One region of the Actinoallomurus oryzae genome, then DNA from elsewhere that is predicted to be linked to it. Evidence: riboswitches for the same ligand, from Rfam matches in the RefSeq annotation. Region 1 holds a riboswitch; the other holds the start of a gene.
The links. Region 1 has a riboswitch for glycine ahead of gcvP (aminomethyl-transferring glycine dehydrogenase). Riboswitches for the same ligand answer to the same signal wherever they lie in the genome.
Positions count from the first base shown of each region.

Region 1 (3,398 bases):
GGACCGGCCTCGGACCGCAGCGGGTGGTTCGGCAGGAACGGCACGAGGTGCTCGCGCACGCCCACCGGGCCGACGCCCGGCCCGCCGCCGCCGTGCGGGATGCAGAAGGTCTTGTGGAGGTTCAGGTGCGACACGTCGGCGCCGAACTCCCCCAGGCGTGCCAGCCCGACGAGGGCGTTGAGGTTGGCGCCGTCGACGTAGACCTGGCCGCCCGCCGCGTGCACGCTCTCGCAGACCTCGGTGATCGTCTCCTCGTAGATGCCGTGCGTCGAGGGGTACGTCACCATGATCGCGGCGAGGGAGTCGCGGTGCTTGTCGATCTTGGCGTGCAGGTCGTCGAGGTCGATGTCACCGCTCTCGGTGCTCTTCACCACGACCACCCGCATCCCGGCCATCACCGCGCTGGCGGCGTTCGTGCCGTGCGCCGAGGAGGGGATCAGGCAGACGTTCCGGTGGCTCTCACCGCGTGAGGCGTGGTAGCCGTGCACGGCGAGCAGGCCGGCCAGCTCCCCCTGCGAGCCGGCGTTGGGCTGCACCGACACCTTGGCGTACCCGGTGATCTCGGCCAGCCACGACTCGAGCTCGCCGATCATCTCGACGTACCCCTGCGCCTGCTCCAGCGGGGCGAACGGGTGGATCTGCGCGAACTCCGGCCAGGTGATCGGCTCCATCTCGGTCGTGGCGTTCAGCTTCATCGTGCAGGAACCGAGCGGGATCATCGAGCGGTCCAGCGCGATGTCCTTGTCCTGCAGGCGGCGCAGGTAGCGCAGCATCGCCGTTTCCGACCGGTGCGCGTGGAACACCGGGTGGGTCAGGAACTCGCTCTCCCGCCGCAGAGCCGGCGGGAACTCGTCCCCGGCCGCGTCGGCGGCCTCGTCCTCCGCGCCGCCGAACGCCCGCAGGACCCGCGTGACGTGATCGCCCGTGGTCGTCTCGTCACAGGCGACACCGACCTGGTCGGCGTCCACCCGGCGCAGGTTGATCCCGAGGTCGAGCGCCCGGCGTACGACCTCATCGGCCCGGCCGGGGACCCGGGCCAGCACCGTGTCGAAGAAGCGGTCGTGCACGACCTCGACGCCCTGCCGGCCCAGGCCGGCGGCGAGGCGCGCCGCGTGGCCGTGCACCCGCTCGGCGATGCCCTTCAGGCCCTCGGGACCGTGGTAGACCGCGTACATGCTCGCCATCACGGCGAGCAGCACCTGGGCGGTGCAGATGTTGCTGGTGGCCTTCTCTCGGCGGATGTGCTGCTCTCGCGTCTGCAGCGCGAGCCGGTACGCCTGCCCGCCGTCGGCGTCGAGCGAGACCCCGACGAGCCGCCCGGGGAGCTGGCGCTGGATGCCATCGCGCACCGACATGTAGCCGGCGTGCGGGCCGCCGAAGCCGTACGGCACGCCGAAGCGCTGCGTGGTGCCCACCGCGATGTCGGCGCCGAACTCCCCCGGCGGCCGGAGCAGCGTCAGGGCGAGCAGGTCGGCGGCGACCACGACCTGGGCGCCGCGCCCGTGCGCCGCCTCGGTGAGGCCGGACAGGTCGCGTACGGCGCCGCTCGCCCCCGGATACTGCAGCAGCACGCCGAAGAAGTCGCCCTCCGGCAGCCCCTCGGACGTGTCGGCGACGACGACCTCGATGCCCAGCGGCACCGCGCGGGTGCGGATCACCTCGACGGTCTGCGGCAGCACGTCGGTGTCGACGAGGAAGGCGTCGCCGCTCCCCCGCGGCGCGACGCGGTGCGCCAGCGTCATCGCCTCCGCGGCGGCGGTGCCCTCGTCCAGCAGCGAGGCGTTCGCCACCGGCAGCCCGGTCAGGTCGCTCACCATGGTCTGGAAGTTCAGCAGCGCCTCGAGCCGGCCCTGGGAGATCTCCGGCTGGTACGGCGTGTAGGCGGTGTACCAGCCGGGGTTCTCCAGGACGTTGCGCAGGATCACGCCCGGGGTGATCGTGCCGTGGTAGCCGAGGCCGATCATCGAGGTGAGGACCTGGTTGCGCGCGGCCAGCTCGCGCAGCCGCGCCAGCGCCTCCACCTCGCTCAGGGCGGGCGGCAGGTCGAGCGGGCGGCCGGTGCGGATCCGGGCGGGCACGGCCGCGTCGACGAGCGCGGCGACGCCGTCGTACCCGGCGGCCTCGGCCATCGCGGCGCGTTCGGCCGGTGAGGGTCCGATGTGGCGGGCGGCGAACGGAACCTCGATCATGGGAAGCCTCCAGGCGGGTCGGGGCGCGAACACCACCGGGCACGGCCGGTGGCCGGTCTCCCCCTCTGTCACCTGAACCTGAGAGCTTCGCCGCGACGGGCGCGGCTTGCACCTTCGGTGAGGATCGGCGGCCGGCAACGCGGCCTCCGGTCCCGCTTTCCAGAGGTGCCTCGCCCGCACGGTCCTTTTGCCTGAGAGGTTCCGGGGAGGTTTGCTCCTTCGGCGCCCCTGTGCTGGCTGCACCGGGGTCTCTCCCGCACGGGTTCGACGGCGATCTCCACCCTACCGGAGGCTTATCGCCACGACGTTAAGCGCGGGGCGTACCGACCGTAAGAGCCCGGCTCTAAAGGTCAGCGGTTCAGCGTACGGAAGCGACGGACGGTCAGCGGGACGAAGATCGCCAGCAGCACGCCGCACCAGACCAGCGTCGCCGCGACCGGATGCCGCAGCGGCAGGGCGGCGTGCGCCGTGACGACGCCCGGGTTGCCGAAGAGGCCGCGGCAGGCGGCGACCATCGCGCTCACCGGGTTCCAGTCGGCGATCACTCGCAGCCAGGCCGGCATGCCCGCGGTCGGCACGAAGGAGTTCGACAGCATCGAGACCGGGAAGATCAGGGGGACCATCTGGTCGGCGGTCTCCTCGTTCTTCACCAGCAGGCCGCAGAGCACCCCGGCCCACGAGAGGGCGTACCGCAGGAGGATGAGCAGGCCGAACGCCGCGAGGGCCCGCGGCAGCCCCTCGTGGATCCGCCAGCCGACGGCCAGCCCGCAGCCGACCATGATGACCATGCCGGCGAGGCCGACGATGATGTCGCCGCCCACCTGGCCGAACGGCACCGCCGACCGGGCCATCGGCATCGAGCGGAACCGGTCCATGACCCCCTTGGAGGAGTCGGTGGCCACCCCGACCATCGTGGCCATGAAGCTGGTCATCGTGGTCATGGCGAACAGGCCGGGCATGAGGTACTCCCGGTAGTCACCGCCGCCGGGGACCTTGATCGCGCTGCCGAAGACGTAGCCGAACAGCACGACCATCACGGCCGGGAAGACCAGAGCGCCGACGAGCTCCCCGGGCTGGGACCTGAGCTGGAGCAGATTGCGCCACACCAGCGTGAGGCCGTCGGTGAGGGTCCAGCGGAGCCGGCCGAGGCGGCCGGTGGGCGCGGCGGGGGCGTGGAGGACCATCAGGCGCTCACCTTCTCTTCGGTCT
Region 1 covers NZ_BAABHF010000026.1:162,426-165,823, reverse strand. The annotation lists gene gcvP (aminomethyl-transferring glycine dehydrogenase) at 1-2,189, opposite strand, end outside; glycine riboswitch at 2,245-2,358, opposite strand; glycine riboswitch at 2,359-2,456, opposite strand; gene ABEA10_RS26230 (ABC transporter permease) at 2,540-3,373, opposite strand; gene ABEA10_RS26225 (ATP-binding cassette domain-containing protein) at 3,373-3,398, opposite strand, start outside.

Region 2 (3,398 bases), on a different contig from region 1:
GTCGGCGCCGAACAGGGCCTTGGCGCGGTCGATCGCGAGCTGCTCGGTGACGTCGACGTACTCACAGCCGCCGTAGTAGCGGCGGCCCGGGTAGCCCTCGGCGTACTTGTTCGTCATCACCGAGCCCTGGGCCTCGAGCACGCCCACCGGGGCGAAGTTCTCCGAGGCGATCATCTCCAGGGTCGACTGCTGGCGGCGCAGCTCTTCGGCGATGGCCGACGCGACCTCCGGGTCGATCTCGGAGAGAGGGGCGTTGGACAGGCTCATCTCACGCCTCCTCGATCAACTTGGAGTAGGCCGGGGCGTCCAGCAGGTCGGGGCCGTCGCCGTCAGTGCGGATCTTCAGCAGCCAGCCCTCGCCGTACGGGTCGGCGTTGATCACGGCCGGGTCCTCCTCGACCGCACTGTTCACCGCCACGACCTCCCCCGTCACCGGCGCGTAGATGTCACTCACCGACTTGGTCGACTCCGCCTCGCCACAGGGCTCTCCGGCCTCCACCGTGGCGCCCTCCTGCGGCAACGAGACGTACACGATGTCACCGAGGGCGTCGGCGGCATAGGCGGTGATCCCCACAGTGACAACACCGTCGGACGGCTCGGTAATCCACTCGTGCTCTTCGGTGTAGGAAAGGGTCTCGGGAACGCTGCTCACGGGGTCCTCCTATAGAAAGGCAGGGCGACCTTGTCGACCGGCTCATGTTTGCCGCGGATGTCCACTGCGAGATCGGTGTCTTCGGCGTGGTCCGCGTCGATATAGCCCATGGCGATGGGCTTGCCCAGTGTCGGGGATGGCGCGCCGCTGGTCACGACTCCGCACGGCGTGCCGTCCGATCCCACGATGTCGTACCCGTGCCGGGGCACCCGCCGCCCCCTGGCGACGAGCCCGACGAGGGTCCGCTTCGGCGTCTCGTCGGCGATCGCGGCCAGCGCGGCACGCCCGACGAAGTCGCCCTTCTCGAACTTGACGGTACGGCCCAGGCCCGCGTCGAACGGCGTGGTCTCGGCGGTCAGCTCGTTGCCGTACAGCGGCATCCCGGCCTCCAGGCGCAGCGTGTCGCGCGCGGACAGCCCGCAGGGCCGCAGGTCGTCGCCGCCGGCCTCGGTCAGAGCGTTCCAGACCGCCACGGCGTCGCCGGCGGAGACGAACAGCTCGAAGCCGTCCTCGCCCGTGTAGCCGGTACGGGCGATCAGGGCGTCGACGCCGGACACCGCGCCGGGCAGGATCGCGTAGTACTTCAGGTCGCCGAGCGCGGCGTCGGTGAGCTTGCCGAGGATCTCCTGGGCCTTGGGCCCCTGGACCGCGACGAGCGCGTACGCGTCGGACCGGTCGTCGACGGCGGCCTCGTCGAACTTCTCCGACCGCGCGGTCAGCTCGGCGAGCACGGTGGCGGCGTTCGCGGCGTTGGCCACGACCAGATAGGTCTCGGCGGCCAGCCGGTAGACGATCAGGTCGTCCAGCACGCCGCCCTCGGCGTCGCAGATCATCGTGTAGCGCGCCCGGCCCACGGCGAGCGCCGACAGGTGCCCGATGAGGGAGTGGTCGAGCGCCGCCCCGGCCTGCGGGCCGGTCACGAAGATCTCTCCCATGTGGGACAGGTCGAACAGCCCGGCGCTGGTGCGGACCGCCTGGTGCTCGGCGGTCTCGCTGCCGTAGCGCAGCGGCATCAGATAGCCGGCGAACTCGGTGACGGTGGCACCGAGGCCCTCGTGGACCTCGTGGAGTGGTGTCTTCTTGGTGTCCGGAACGGACATCGCGGCAGGCTCCTTATCGCGCGGGCGATCCGGGGGTCATATCGTCCCACTGGTTCGCTTGCGGTCTCGGCGCCTCCCCCTCTGTCATCGGCGCCTGAGAGCTTCGCCCGGGGGGCTTGCACCTTCGGCGGGAGCATCGCTCCGCTTTCCAGAGGTCGCCTGCTCCGCGCGGTCTTCGTCGCCTGAGAGGTTCCGGGGAGGAGTTGCTCCTTCGGCGGCCCGGACTGGCGGCCCGGGCGCTCTCCCGCGCGGGATCAACGGCTGCCGCCAGGCTAGCAGCGCCCGTCGCGCGACGACAGCCCACGCTTCGTCTCACCTGGCCGAGCGGCTATACATCGAGTGTATAGACGGCGAGTATACGCGCGGCGTACCCTCCTTCTCATGAGCGTCCCCTTCGCCCTGCTCGGCCTGCTCGAACGCGAGCCGAGCCATGGGTATGACCTGAAACGCGACTACGACGCGCTGTTCGGCCGGGGCAAACCGCTGCCGTTCGGCCAGGTCTACGCCACCCTCGCCCGGCTCGCCCGCGCCGGGAAGGTGGTCGTGGGCGAGACCGAGGCCGGCGCGGGCCCCGACCGCAAGCGATACGTCATCACCGAGACGGGGGCGACCGAGTTCGAGTCCTGGCTCGCCGAACCGGTCGAGGCCGAGCCGCACCTGCAGACCGTGCTGTTCACCAAGGTCGTGCTCGCGCTGCTCCTCGACCGCGACGCCGAGGCGTACCTCGACGCCCAGCGCGCCGCCCACCTGAAGCGCATGCGCGAGCTGACCGACACCAAGCGGAACGGTGACCTGGTCGACGCGCTGCTCGCCGACCACGGCCTGTTCCACCTGGAGTCCGACCTTCGCTGGATCGACCTCACCGCGGCCCGGCTCGACGCCCTGAAACGCGAGGTCCTGCCGTGACACCGCTGATCGAGGCTCGCGAGATCACCCTGTCGTTCGGCAGCACGCCCGCGCTGCGGGGCGCGAGCCTGTCGGCCGAGGCCGGCGAGATCGTCGCGGTCATGGGGCCCAGCGGCTCGGGCAAGTCGACCCTCCTGCACTGCCTGGCCGGGATCCTCACGCCGGAGTCCGGGCAGGTCCGGTTCGACGGCAGCCGGGTCGACACCATGGGCGAGGCCGAGCGCAGCGCCCTGCGCCGCGACCGGTTCGGCTTCGTGTTCCAGTTCGGCCAGCTGGTCCCCGAGCTGACCGCCGAGGAGAACATCGCGCTGCCGCTGCTGCTCGGCGGCCTGCGCCGGGGCGCGGCCGTCCGGCAGGTCCAGCCCTGGTTCGAGCGGCTCGGCCTCGGCGGGCTGGAGCGGCGGCGGTCCGGCGAGCTGTCCGGCGGGCAGGCCCAGCGTGTCGCGCTGGCCCGTGGCCTGGTCGCGAGCCCGCGGGTGCTGTTCGCCGACGAGCCGACCGGCGCGCTCGACTCGCTCACCGGCGAGCAGGTCATGGAGCTGCTCGTGTCCGCCGCCCGCGAGCAGGGCACCACGGTCGTCCTCGTGACGCACGAGCCGCGGGTGGCGGCGTACGCCGACCGCGAGGTCATCGTCCGCGACGGAAGGACCACCGCGGTCAGGGTGGCCTCGTGATCGGCTTCGGCCTCCGCCTCACCGTCGCCGGCGGCCGGGAGGCCGCCGCCCGGCTCGTGGTCACCG
Region 2 covers NZ_BAABHF010000021.1:35,092-38,489, forward strand. The annotation lists gene ABEA10_RS18480 (serine hydroxymethyltransferase) at 1-267, opposite strand, end outside; gene gcvH (glycine cleavage system protein GcvH) at 269-652, opposite strand; gene gcvT (glycine cleavage system aminomethyltransferase GcvT) at 649-1,752, opposite strand; glycine riboswitch at 1,824-1,910, opposite strand; glycine riboswitch at 1,912-2,009, opposite strand; gene ABEA10_RS18495 (PadR family transcriptional regulator) at 2,134-2,658, shown strand; gene ABEA10_RS18500 (ABC transporter ATP-binding protein) at 2,655-3,332, shown strand; gene ABEA10_RS18505 (FtsX-like permease family protein) at 3,329-3,398, shown strand, end outside.
Region 2: another riboswitch for glycine. It lies ahead of gcvT (glycine cleavage system aminomethyltransferase GcvT); the one in region 1 lies ahead of gcvP (aminomethyl-transferring glycine dehydrogenase).